DNA from 4 places in the Klebsiella sp. HN106 genome. Region 3 is predicted to be linked to each of the others. Evidence: predicted binding sites of a transcription regulator. Region 3 holds the regulator's gene; each other region holds the start of a gene.

Region 1 (3,143 bases), on a different contig from region 3:
GGCGCGTAGAATCACTGTGTGCAGCTTATCTTCAACGTAACGCAAAGACGTAATGAGCAGCGTATCCCCTGCCACAATACCCTCTTCAGGGATGCTGTCAGTGGACGTCCAGTACTGACCCGCCAGCAAAGAATGAAATCGCTCTAAACGGTCAATGTTATTTTTGCTGACCAGGTCACCCATATACCTTTCCTTCCAGATTCGTATGTTAGGTGAATCATACCAGATTGCACTTACCGTCTAATAACTCAAAAAACACCAACTTAGGCATTCACTAGAAATGAATCCGTCCACTATTATTCATTAATTAAATAGATTCTTAGATATGAATAGCGCATTGCTTTTAAAGCAGGTTTCGCAAAGGGTTAAAAAAGGCTTCTTAAGTGAAGCCTTTAATAATAAATGCTACTTATCTTCAGAGGGATACATTTCCCAGTATTTATTACGTACATTAACAAGGCAATGGTCTGCTGTTTCTGAAGCGCCTTTGTCGCGGTTTACAAAGGCTTCTGCAACTTCATCCAACTTATCCGGTACCGTATTTAATGGTAATGCCTGCTTCAGGTTGGTGGTTACCAGTTCCTTTGCTTTATCATGATTAAGTTCAGTTCGGATGCTTGCATCTTTACAAATATCATCAACCTTACCATCAAGAATAATGTTTGGGATAGGTTCGTTTTCAACTTTATGTGTAGTATTAGCAGAGGAGCCAAAAGCGACTGACATCATCGCACACAGCAGAATATTTTTTAATTTCATAGTTCACTCCATTATGACTATTGATATCTACTTATGAAGTATTAGTTATATCATGTTTGCCGTCAAAACATAGAACCCACTGTTTTGACTTTAAACATATCATGCTACAACGTTTTTTTGCACGTGACTTTAGTAGGCATGATTTATGAGGTTTCAGCAGGACGTCAGATTGTTGTCGATCCAGTATTGATGCAAGCCTACCGTCCATTTCTTCGATAAGGCCGAAAGTAAAAGCGCTAAACCACAGCAGTTACCAGGAGTAAAAATTCGTATGGGATCTGGAGAACCGACTTTAACACTCATAATGAACTCCAGAATGTTGCCATGGCATAGACTATTTCTAAGCCTGACGATATCTGCTTCAGGTTTTTTACCAGCGTCTATCTTTGCCAACATATTCTTCTCGGCTGGAAATGACAGTAATTCTATCGGCATCCCTTCCTGCTTAGCCTTTCGCATTAAAGCGTTACTCATTACTGACGTACCATCTAAGTCCACCAGTACAGGAACTGACTGCTGAACGTTAACAGTTGATTTCAACTTCAGCGTAACCCTGAGTGATGTTTCGATCCCATTCAGAAAGCTCGTACAGGCCGGTAACCATAGACCATGATGCAGCGCCTCGGTTGCTTGTTTAAAAAACCAGTCAATCACGGGGACAGTGCAATGCTCATAATAGTGATTTACCTCGCTGAACCTTGCCATATAAGCATCGTACTCAGCCTGGTCTTCAGGAGATAAAAAATTTGGTGGGAGGAGCATCAGAATCCTTTCATCCTAGCTTGTATACCTTCTTCGTAGGCCAGCTCGCCATTATCGGTAAAAGATGGTTTTTGATGTTTATGATAAAGCTTAATTTTTCGTCAGGCTTGATAGCGTTACCGGAGAGATTTGATCTTTTCTCTTCAACTCGCAATACTGTTTATACATACAGTACAAGAATTCGAGTGTAGCTATGTCTGTTATCCTTGAGCACATTAGCAACAAGCCTTACGAAATGGCACCTTTTTTCAGTGATTTACTAAGCTGTGGAGTGATGAGTCCGTGCGCCGGGCATGAAGATAATGAATTAAATTTGCATGAATATGTAGTCCGCAACCGCCCCTCAACCTTCTTTGTCAGGGCGGCGGGCCTCAGTATGATCAATGCCGGTATCAATGATGGAGCAATACTGGTTGTGGATCGGTCTTTAACAGCACGACACGGCTCTATCGTCGTTGCGCTGGTGGATGGAGAGTTTACGGTAAAGATCTTACACACGTATCCTGAGCTGCTTTTGATGCCTTCTAATCCAGCCTATAAGCCGATACGTGTAAATCCTGAATCCCTTGAGATATGGGGCGTCGTCACCTTTGCACTGAATCAGTTCAGCCATGTACATGCACGTTGATATTAACGGAGCCTATGCGGCATTTGAGTGTGCGATGGATCCCAAGCTGTCAAAAAAGCCGCTCATCATAGCCAGCAATAACGATTCGTCCGTCATTGCAATGAATAAACTGGCTAAAAGCGTTGGTATTAAGCGTGGGACCCCAATTTTTAAGTGCAGGGATTTGATTCAGCAACACCGGATCGAAGTCCGGAGCTCTAACTTTACTTTGTATGAAGACTACTCAAATCGCTTCCATGAAACGCTGGAAAGCTTCGCGCCTCAATCGAGTCGATATAGCATAGATGAAAATTTCATGTTATTGAAAAACATGAACAAGATAATAGATTATGAAGATTACGGCCGGTTGATCAGAAGTACACTTCTTCATAATCTGTCCCTTACCTGTGGTGTGGGTTGTTCAAGCACCAAAACCCTCGCTAAATTATGCACCTATGCGAGCAAACGATGGGCAGCTACAGGCGGGGTTGTAGTTTTGACTGATCAGGCCAGGATCAGGAAGCTCCTGAGCCTGATCAGTACCAGAGAAATATGGGGTATTGGTCGAAAGATTAGTGAACGCCTGTCGGCTTTCGGGATCATCACTGCCGGTGATTTTTATAATAGCGACGTTCGCTTTTTACGTAAAAGCTTTGGCGTTGAAATCGAGCGTACCTGGCGGGAACTGCATGGCGAACCATGTTTCCGGCTGCACGAGTCTCCTCCTGTCAGGCAACAGATTATCGTTTCCAGAAGTTTTGGTCAGCGCCTTAATGAGATAGGCAAGCTACATGAGGCAGTTTCATTTTTTACCGCCCGGGCGGCAGAGCAGCTGCGCAAGGATGGCTCGTGGACCCGTCAAATCACAGTCTTCATTCAGAGTAGCAATTATGCGCAAGGTGAAAACCGCTACAGCAATTGTGGTATCGAGCCGCTTACCGCTACACAGGACACCCGCGATCTGGTTGATGCAGCCATGACCATCCTGAACCGCATTTACAGACCCGGGATAGCG
Region 2 (3,143 bases), on a different contig from region 3:
AAGCGCCTCAACGTTCTGCAGCTTTGACTTTGATGACAGCAGTTGAAGCAAAAAAAACCCCGCATCGCGGGGTTTTTTATTAACGAGATAACTTAAGCCTGCGGCTGAGTTACAACGTCTTTGTAGCCTTTAACTTCGATTTCTACACGACGGTCCGGCGCCAGGCAGTCGATCAGAGCTGCGCGTGCTTTCACGTTGTCACAGGTGTTGCCAGTAACCGGGTTGGATTCACCCATACCGCGAGCGGAGATTTTGCTGGCCGGGATACCTTTAGATACCAGGTAATCAACAACGGACTGAGCACGTTTCTCAGACAGCTGCTGGTTGTAGGCATCGGAACCGATACGGTCGGTGTAGCCCAGAACAACTGCGGAACCGTCTTTCGGATCCATGTTGCTCAGCTGGGTGTACAGCTGATCCAGAGCCTGCTGACCTTCTGGTTTCAGAGTAGATTTGTTGAAGTTGAACAGAACGTCAGACTTCAGGGTGAAGTGCTTGGTAGTCACTTCCGGAGCCGGAGCCGGAGCCGGAGCTACAACCGGAGCAACATCTTCCTGACCGAAACGGTAGGAAACACCCAGGCTCAGCATGCCGTTATCAGGACGGGTACCAACGGTGCCTGCGTCGCCGATATTGTTAACCCACTGGTATTCCAGACGGGTTGCGATGTCACGAGTAACAGCCCACTCTAAGCCACCCGCGAATACCGGGGATACGCCAGTGTCGTGTTCGCTACGGGAAACACCGGTAGAAGCGTAGTTACCTTTGGAGTCAGCGCGCCAAACCATGCCGCCCAGACGGGTATAGATGTCCAGATCGTCAGTGATTGGGTAACCCAGTTTAGCAGTCAGCTGAACGCCCTGAGCTTTGAAAGCGCCGTTGTCTACGCTGCCTTTATAAGCCATGCGGCCCAGCCAGTCGTAACCCATTTCGAAACCGAGGTACGGGTTAACCTGGTAACCACCGAACGCACCAGCACCCAGCTGATCGTTACGAACTGGACCATTGTTACCTTTGAAACCGTTACCGTAGAAACCGGTATCGTGATACTGGGACCAGCCCAGCTTACCACCTGCATACCAGGTGTTATCTTTCGGAGCGGCCTGCGCTACGGTAGCGAAGCCAGCCAGTGCCACTGCAATCGCGATAGCTGTCTTTTTCATTTTTTGCGCCTCATTATCATCCAAAATTCGCCATGAAGGTTCAGAAGACCTCACGGTTAAATCCTTCACCCGGGGCGTGACTTGTTGTTAACTGTGCTGATACATGCAGCGTAAGCCGATCACCCCTGGCGATGTAAAGTCTACAACTTAGTTAGAAACTTACAAGTGTGAACTCCGTCAGGCATATGAAAAAAAAGGGTTGTGTACACTATGTTTAACAAATAGGGTTGGCTTCAATCGAGGCAAAAAAAGTCGCGAACCCGCATCAGACAAGCATTTTAACAAAAACGCCCGCGATGAAAGCCAATCTCAGTCGCGGGCAAAAAAAATTCCAGGATTAATCCTAAACTCAGTTAATGATACAGGTTTGAGTGAATTTTTAGCCCGGAATGTTGTCTGCCAGGCTGAGCGGTATTTCTTACCGGACGCATGATAAAGCCCATCGCGTGACCTTCTTCTGCAGCGGCAACCAGTCGTTCATGTTCCTCAACGGTGAGTTCTTCCGACAGCCAGCCAATGACCACGCTATAGTTTCCCGTGCGCAGTGAGCGAACCATTGATTCGAGCGTATTAGCAGGGGAGAGCTGACTGATTTGCATCACCTTGGATAGCGGTAAACCGGATGACTGCACCCATTCGCGACTCAGCTTCTGCTGTGGTGTCAGCCAGAGCTGCCAGCGCGACTGCTGACCAAGCTGTTGTAATAAAGGAAGCAGTAGCAGTTGCGTCATCATGGGCTGATCTTCTCGATAGACTATTTCACTGATCAGCCCGTTAGCTGGCTGTTCGGCAGCGTCATGAGAGCGACGACGTACTGAAGTAGAAGTCAGTGGTGAACGATTTGCGTGAGCTGATGTAAACATAGTCTATCCCGCCTGTGGGTTACTGTATGCATATACAGTATATGCGACAGGATGAAAGATCAACTCTATTTTCTCGTTTTCTGGATGAAATTTGTACATCTTTGGCAATGAAGACAAGCTGACAGCGTTGAGTGATGGGGTGTACAGAATGTGAATTCATCGTTGTGGTCATTTCTTCTTTAAAAAATTCCTCCCACAAATTATGACGTTAACCATTTACAAATCGCGGGTGACGCCATGCTTTATGTTCTCCGGGTTGATTAATATTAATTAAGCATTTTACCTTTCCTGCTTTTTACTTCATCAAAAGGCTATTTTCGGAAAGCTGCTCGCAAAAAAACAAGCTGAGTAAAATAAAGAGATAATTCATGTTGCTGCATAAAGGGAACTCCCTTATTTTCTTATTAGCGGATCCGTTAGCAAATTTATGTCTTATTTACATGATTAACAAAGGAATAATCATGAAGAAACTCGTATGTCTTAGGATCCATCAGTTTCGGGCATGTTTGTCTCCATTAGGAAAAATAAGCTGTCGGCCCTTATTTGGTGGCTATAGCCTGGCGATAGATAATACCGTGTTTGCCATGATGGCTGAGGGGGAGATCTATCTTCGGGTTTGTGAGCAGAGTGCGCAGTATCGCGTGGCGCATAAAAACCCGCTGTTGAAGATGCAGAAGAATGGTCGTCTGGTTGCGCTTAAGTACTATCATATAGATGAAGGGCTTTGGCGTGACAGCAAAATGCTTTTTCATTTATCAGCGCTATCATTACAGACCGCTCGTAATGAAAAACATCGGCAGCGACATTCCGGAAGATTAAAGAATCTTCCAAATATTAGTTTTCACATGGAGCTCCAGTTGATTAATTCAGGTATCAAAGATGAATTAACGCTGCGAAAAATTGGCGCTAAAGAAGCCTGGCTCAGACTACGAAAAATGAATAAAGCGCTAACGGTAAACGTCCTTTATTCATTAGAGGGAGCTATTGCGGGCGTGCATGCGGCCACGCTCCCGACGCAACAGCGTCAGGAGCTTGAGGAGTGGGCGGCGGTACAGGTACAGGAGATGGAGGCCTACTCAGGTTGAATCTCAACCTGTCGCTGTAGCCGACAAATTTC
Region 3 (3,143 bases):
CTTGCTGCGCGCTTCGTCTTCTACCGCACGGGCAATGGCTTTCGACGCCAGCAGTTTATTGAACAGATCCTGGCGCGCAGGCAGGCGCGGACCGACCGCCGCCAGACGCTGACGGGCGAAGTGCATACGCGCCACGCGGGCCAGCTTCTGAGCGATAGTTTTATCGGTGCCGTGTTCGTCCGCCATTTTACGCAGCGAGACCGAAGGCGAGAAACGCACAAAGCTGTCGCGGCCCAGCCACAGAACGGCGAAGAATTTCTGAATGCCGTTGAGCATGCGCAGTGGCGGGTTAACCTCGCCTTTTTCACGCCCCGGTGCGCGACCGAACATGACCGAGACTGGCACCATTTGCACATCAAGATCGGGGTGATTACGGTGCAAATCCAGATAGTCGTGAAAGAGCTTGATAGACTCTTCTTTCGGCGTGTAATAGGTGAATACGCGCGGTCCGCCGTGGATAAATACGTAGCGCGGAAGCAGGGCGCCGTCGATCTCCAGCGGCTCCAGCGGGTCCGGTAACTCATGCTCCAGACATTGCGCGCGCAGCGTCAGCAGGTCCGCCTTCGAATTGTAGGGCAGGACGTACATAATGGGCCGCGAGGTATCCAGGCCTAACTCTTGAGCAGGTTGTGCCGGAATCGACTTGCTTTTTACCAGCGCCCTTAATGGTAAATTCAGTAATTTATAGTAAATTCGTTGCCAGCCAGACATAGACGATGTGAAGCCTCTGGTTAATCATGCAAATGCGCCGCAAGAATAACAGAAAGTGCGCAAAATTTCCGTTGTAACGCGGCAAACGCGTACACTCATTGACGTCATTTACATAAAAAGGTTTGTTTGATGGCCAATAATACCACTGGGTTAACCCGAATTATTAAAGCGGCAGGGTATTCCTGGAAAGGATTCCGGGCGGCATGGGTCAACGAGGCCGCATTTCGTCAGGAAGGCATCGCGGCCATCATTGCCGTGGTGATTGCCTGCTGGTTAGACGTCGATGCCATTACCCGGGTGCTGTTAATTGGCTCGGTCCTGATAGTGATGATAGTTGAAATTATCAACAGCGCGATTGAAGCGGTCGTGGACCGTATAGGCCCTGAGCATCATGAGCTTTCCGGGCGCGCGAAAGACATGGGCTCTGCGGCGGTTTTGCTGGCGATTGTCATCGCGCTGATCACCTGGGGAACCCTTTTATGGGCAAATTACCGCTAACTCCTGTCGTAGCGGCTCGCAAAACGAAAAGAAACTCCTGATTTTTGTGTGAAATGTGGTTCCAAAATCACCGTTAGCTGTATATACTCACAGCATAACTGTATATACACCCAGGGGGCGGAATGAAAGCGTTAACGACCAGGCAGCAAGAGGTGTTTGATCTCATTCGGGATCATATCAGCCAGACGGGCATGCCGCCGACGCGTGCGGAGATTGCTCAGCGCTTGGGGTTCCGTTCCCCAAACGCGGCGGAAGAGCACCTGAAAGCGCTGGCGCGTAAAGGCGCAATCGAAATCGTTTCCGGCGCCTCCCGCGGTATTCGTCTGCTGACGGAAGAAGAAACGGGCCTGCCGCTTATTGGCCGCGTAGCAGCAGGGGAACCGCTGCTGGCCCAGCAGCATATTGAAGGCCACTATCAGGTCGATCCGGCCATGTTTAAACCGAATGCCGATTTTCTGCTGCGCGTCAGCGGTATGTCGATGAAAGACATCGGCATTCTTGATGGCGACCTGCTGGCAGTCCATAAAACTCAGGATGTGCGTAACGGCCAGGTAGTTGTGGCGCGTATTGACGAAGAAGTGACCGTAAAGCGCCTGAAAAAGCAGGGTAACGTCGTCGAACTGCTGCCGGAAAACAGCGAATTTTCGCCAATCGTGGTGGATCTTCGTCAACAAAGTTTCACCATTGAAGGCCTGGCCGTCGGCGTTATTCGCAACGGCAACTGGCAGTAAACTCTTCCTCTCGCGGCATCATCTGATGCATGATGCTGCGTCGTTTTTCCTCTTTTTGGCACTCTCTCCATGTTTTTTAACGCCGCCGACAAAGCCCTGTGGCGCTTAGCGCTGCCCATGATCTTCTCCAATATCACCGTTCCGCTGCTCGGACTGGTGGACACCGCCGTTATTGGTCATCTCGATAGCCCGGTTTATCTGGGGGGCGTGGCGGTTGGCGCAACGGCAACCAGCTTCCTCTTTATGCTGCTGTTGTTCCTGCGAATGAGTACCACTGGGCTGACGGCCCAGGCGTACGGCGCTAAAGATCCGCAGCGTCTGGCGCGTGCGCTGGTGCAGCCGCTGTGCCTGGCGCTGGCCGCCGGGGCGGCCATTGTGCTCTTGCGGATGCCGTTGATCGACCTGGCGCTGCACATCGTCGGCGGCAGCGAAGCCGTGCTCGAACAGGCCAGACGCTTCCTTGAGATCCGCTGGCTAAGCGCGCCGGCATCGCTGGCGAACCTGGTCCTGCTGGGCTGGCTGCTGGGCGTGCAGTACGCCAGAGCGCCGGTGATCCTGCTGGTGGTCGGCAATGTTCTTAACATTGTGCTCGATGTATGGCTGGTGATGGGTCTGCATATGAACGTGCAGGGGGCGGCGCTGGCAACGGTCACGGCAGAATACGCCACTTTCTTTATCGGCCTGCTGATGGCAAGGCGCGTGCTGGCGCTGCGCGGCGTTTCCCTGTTAATGCTAAAAAACGCCTGGCGCGGCGATATACGTCGCCTGCTGGCGCTGAATCGCGACATCATGCTGCGTTCGCTGCTGCTACAGCTTTGCTTCGGTGCGGTAACGGTATTTGGCGCTCGCCTCGGCGCCGATGTCGTCGCGGTCAATGCGGTTCTCATGACGATGCTGACCTTTACCGCCTACGCGTTGGACGGTTTTGCCTACGCCGTTGAGGCGCACTCCGGGCAGGCCTACGGCGCGCGTGACGATAGACGGCTGCTGGCTGTCTGGCATGCGGCTTGCCGCCAGTCAGGGATAGTGGCGCTGGCGTTTGCGCTGATTTACGGACTTGCCGGCGAACAGATTATTGCGTTGCTGACCTCGCTGCCTTCCCTGCAGCAGCTGGCCGACCGCTATCTGGTCTGGCAGATGATTCTGCCGGTCATTGGCGTCTGGTGCTACCTGCTGGACGGCATGTTTATCGGTGCGACGCGC
Region 4 (3,143 bases), on a different contig from region 3:
TGCCGCCGCATCAAATAATTAAGAAAACGTTCACCCCGCGCCTCCACTTCCTGTGGCTGAATAACCGTGAAGCCATGACGCGCAAAAAAGGGCTTTGCCGTAATACTGGCCTCTACCGTATAAATGCGCTCAGGAAGCTGCCTCAATAGCGTATTGAGCAGCGCGCTGGCGACGCCCTGGCGGCTATAGTCGGGAGAAACGAAGAGTAAATCGATATAGTCATCTACGGCGGTAATAAACCCGACCGGCGAGGCATCATTTATTGCCACCAGTACGCGTGACGCCGCGAGTTTTTGCCGCCAGCGGGCTTCATCAACCTGCGCCCAGGCGGCAATTTGCCGGGGGGAATAATCGGCGCTGGCTGTCTCTTTAACGGCGCGTAAAAATAGTGCGCATAGCGCCGGAAAATCCCGCTCTTCGTACATTCTTATTGTTAACATTGTTACAGTCCCAAAACGAGTTGTCGCTCCAGCTGCGGATCAAGCAGCGTCACATGTAGCCCCACCAGCCTGACTCCCCGACCTCCGCGCCGCTCGTGCCAGGTTTTATGCGCGGTAGAAATCAAATCATCTTTATTCAGCCGGGGCCAGACATGCTCCTGGGTCGTGAGCTGGAAATCATTAAACTTCAGCTTGACCCCCTGGCGAGCAATCCGCAAATCCGGTTTAACTTTCGCCAGGCGCCGTTCAAGTTCTGGATAGAGGTTCTCAATAATCGACTCACACTCCGCCCATTCGTGGATATCCTCTATCAGGGTTCGCTCAACCCCCACCGATTTGCGCTGGCGCTCGCTGCTGATTTCTCGTTCATCAATGCCGTGGCTGCGTTCCCACAATATTCGCCCGAATTTACCAAAGCGCTTGAGCAACATTGCCAGATCGCTGTTCTGTACATCTTCGCAGGTTCTCAGGCCCATGCTTTCCAGCTTCGCGGCGGAGACTTTGCCGACGCCCGGGATCTTCGACAGCGACAGCGTTTTGACAAACTCCGCTACCTGGTGCGGCGCAATGACAAACTGGCCGTCAGGTTTATTCAGATCCGAGGCGATTTTTGCCAAAAATTTTACCGGCGCAATGCCGGCAGAAGCAGTCAGATTGAGCTCGCGATGGATGGTCTCACGGATCTCCTGCGCCATCAGCGTTGCTGACCCCTGACAATGGACGCTGTCGCTGACGTCAAGATAGGCTTCATCCAGCGATAGGGGTTCGATTAACGAGGTATAGCGGGAAAAAATCTCCCGGATATGGTTCGAGGCCTCTTTGTAAGCGTCGAAACGGCCGGGAAGGAGCGTCAGGTGTGGGCAAAGTTTCAGGGCGGTGGCGGTAGGCATAGCGCTGCGCACGCCGAACTTACGCGCCGGATAGTTAGCCGTACTGATAACGCCGCGCTGTACCCGACTGCCGCCAATGGCGATAGGGATATCGCGCAGCGCCGGGTTATCACGCATTTCAACCGCTGCGAAGAAGCAGTCCATATCTACATGGATGATTTTACGCATAGCCAAACCTTAGACTGTACATGCATACAGTATAGCAAACTATGGCGAAATTTAATCTTTTTAAATCCACAACCTTAAAAAACGTGCTACAACATAAAAATGCAACAAATATGATTTATTTTTCATATAGTTATATTAATAAATAAGGTAAAACCCAATCATGAAATCAATAGTAACTGCGCTCGGTTTACTTATTGCCAGCAGCGCCTGCGCAGCACCTCAGCTTATTGCTCATCGCGGAGGTACCGGCGATGCCCCGGAAAATACACTTCCAGCAATAAAACTCGCCCTGGAAAATAAGGCCGAGGCGATCTGGATAACGGTGCAATTAAGCCAGGATGGCGTCCCGGTTTTATATCGTCCTGGCGATCTTTCCGCGCTGACTAATCATACAGGGAAAATCTCAAGCTATAGCGCAGCCGAACTGGCACGCATGGACGCGGGGTGGAAATGGGGCGATGAAACTCACCCCTGGCGCGGTAAAAATGCAACGATTCCCACGCTACAATCGGTGCTGGAACAGTGGCCGGAGACCTTCTTTTATATCGATATCAAATCGCCTGATGCCGACCCTGCGATAATGGCGGCTCGGCTTGGCGATGTGTTAAATAAAACCCATAGCCTCGCCCGCGTACGCGTGTATTCAACGGACGCTCGCTATATCGCAGCGCTACCAGAGTCAATTCCCCATTTCGTCAGCCGGGACGAAACGCGAACAAAGCTGGCGACCATTTCTCTTAGCCACCAGTGTCAGCCCACCAACTCACCAGGGGACGAGTACTGGTACGGCCTTGAGCTGAAACGCAAAGTAGAAGTCATCGAGAAGTTCACCCTGGGCGAAGGCGTATCGCCGGCCACGCTCACCTGGGATAAAGAAGCGATGGACTGTTTCCGCTCACAGGGCAAAGCCCATATCATATTCTTCGGCATTAATAATGCTGATGATTTTCGTACGGCAAGCGAGCTTGGCGCCGACGGCGTAATGGTTGACTCACCGGCAAAAGCGAAAACGTGGTAAATCAAAAAAGGCCGCATGGTGCGGCCTGCTAGTTAAATGATGCGATCCTGATTGCGCTGCGCTTCGCGTGCCATGCGTTTTTTACGCGCATCGCAGGGCTCAGGGCAGTCGCAGACCTTTTCCAGACCCAGCGATGAGATCCCCCCGCAGCTGCCCTGGATAGTTTTTCGCTTGATCAGATACCCGAGCGACATTCCCAGAATAACCAGCGCGAAAATCACAAAGGTCGCGACAAATACCGTCAGCATCATTAGCCTCCAAAATCGTCGAGCATGATGTTTTCATCCTCAACGCCGAGATCTTTCAGCATTTTGATGACCGCGGCGTTCATCACCGGCGGCCCGCACATATAGAATTCACAATCTTCCGGCGCCGGGTGATCGCGCAGATAGTTTTCATACAGGACATTGTGAATAAAGCCGGTATGACCGGTCCAGTTATCTTCAGGCTGCGGATCGGAGAGCGCCACGTGGAAGGTAAAGTTCGGATTTTCACGTGCCAGCTGCTCGAATTCGTCATCATAGAACATTTCTCGCAGAGAGCGCGCGCCGTACCAGAAGCTGATTTTACGCTTACTGTGCAGGCGCTTAAGCTGATCAAAAATATGCGAGCGCATCGGCGCCATTC

The links. The regulator LexA, encoded in region 3, represses DNA repair genes until DNA is damaged. The targets are predictions, from matches to a motif close to TNCTGTATGTACATACAGNA.
Region 1: a site for LexA is predicted at 1,676-1,695, ahead of umuD (translesion error-prone DNA polymerase V autoproteolytic subunit). Genes of this name have one in related genera too.
Region 2: a site for LexA is predicted at 2,047-2,066, ahead of sulA (SOS-induced cell division inhibitor SulA). Genes of this name have one in related genera too.
Region 4: a site for LexA is predicted at 1,511-1,530, ahead of dinB (DNA polymerase IV). Genes of this name have one in related genera too.

Annotation. Positions count from the first base shown of each region.
Region 1 covers NZ_JBLURD010000024.1:11,266-14,408, forward strand. The annotation lists gene ACSIPU_RS28385 (hypothetical protein) at 1-183, opposite strand, end outside; gene ACSIPU_RS28390 (hypothetical protein) at 406-759, opposite strand; gene ACSIPU_RS28395 (hypothetical protein) at 913-1,521, opposite strand; gene umuD (translesion error-prone DNA polymerase V autoproteolytic subunit) at 1,715-2,149, shown strand; gene umuC (translesion error-prone DNA polymerase V subunit UmuC) at 2,139-3,143, shown strand, end outside.
Region 2 covers NZ_JBLURD010000002.1:6,445-9,587, reverse strand. The annotation lists gene ompA (porin OmpA) at 93-1,163, opposite strand; gene sulA (SOS-induced cell division inhibitor SulA) at 1,517-2,026, opposite strand; gene ACSIPU_RS06610 (TfoX/Sxy family DNA transformation protein) at 2,488-3,111, shown strand; gene yccS (YccS family putative transporter) at 3,099-3,143, opposite strand, start outside.
Region 3 covers NZ_JBLURD010000003.1:324,026-327,168, reverse strand. The annotation lists gene plsB (glycerol-3-phosphate 1-O-acyltransferase PlsB) at 1-711, opposite strand, end outside; gene ACSIPU_RS12530 (diacylglycerol kinase) at 841-1,209, shown strand; gene lexA (transcriptional repressor LexA) at 1,332-1,940, shown strand; gene dinF (MATE family efflux transporter DinF) at 2,010-3,143, shown strand, end outside.
Region 4 covers NZ_JBLURD010000019.1:31,632-34,774, reverse strand. The annotation lists gene ACSIPU_RS27055 (GNAT family N-acetyltransferase) at 1-440, opposite strand, end outside; gene dinB (DNA polymerase IV) at 443-1,498, opposite strand; gene ACSIPU_RS27045 (glycerophosphodiester phosphodiesterase family protein) at 1,659-2,516, shown strand; gene nqrM ((Na+)-NQR maturation NqrM) at 2,549-2,764, opposite strand; gene nqrF (NADH:ubiquinone reductase (Na(+)-transporting) subunit F) at 2,767-3,143, opposite strand, start outside.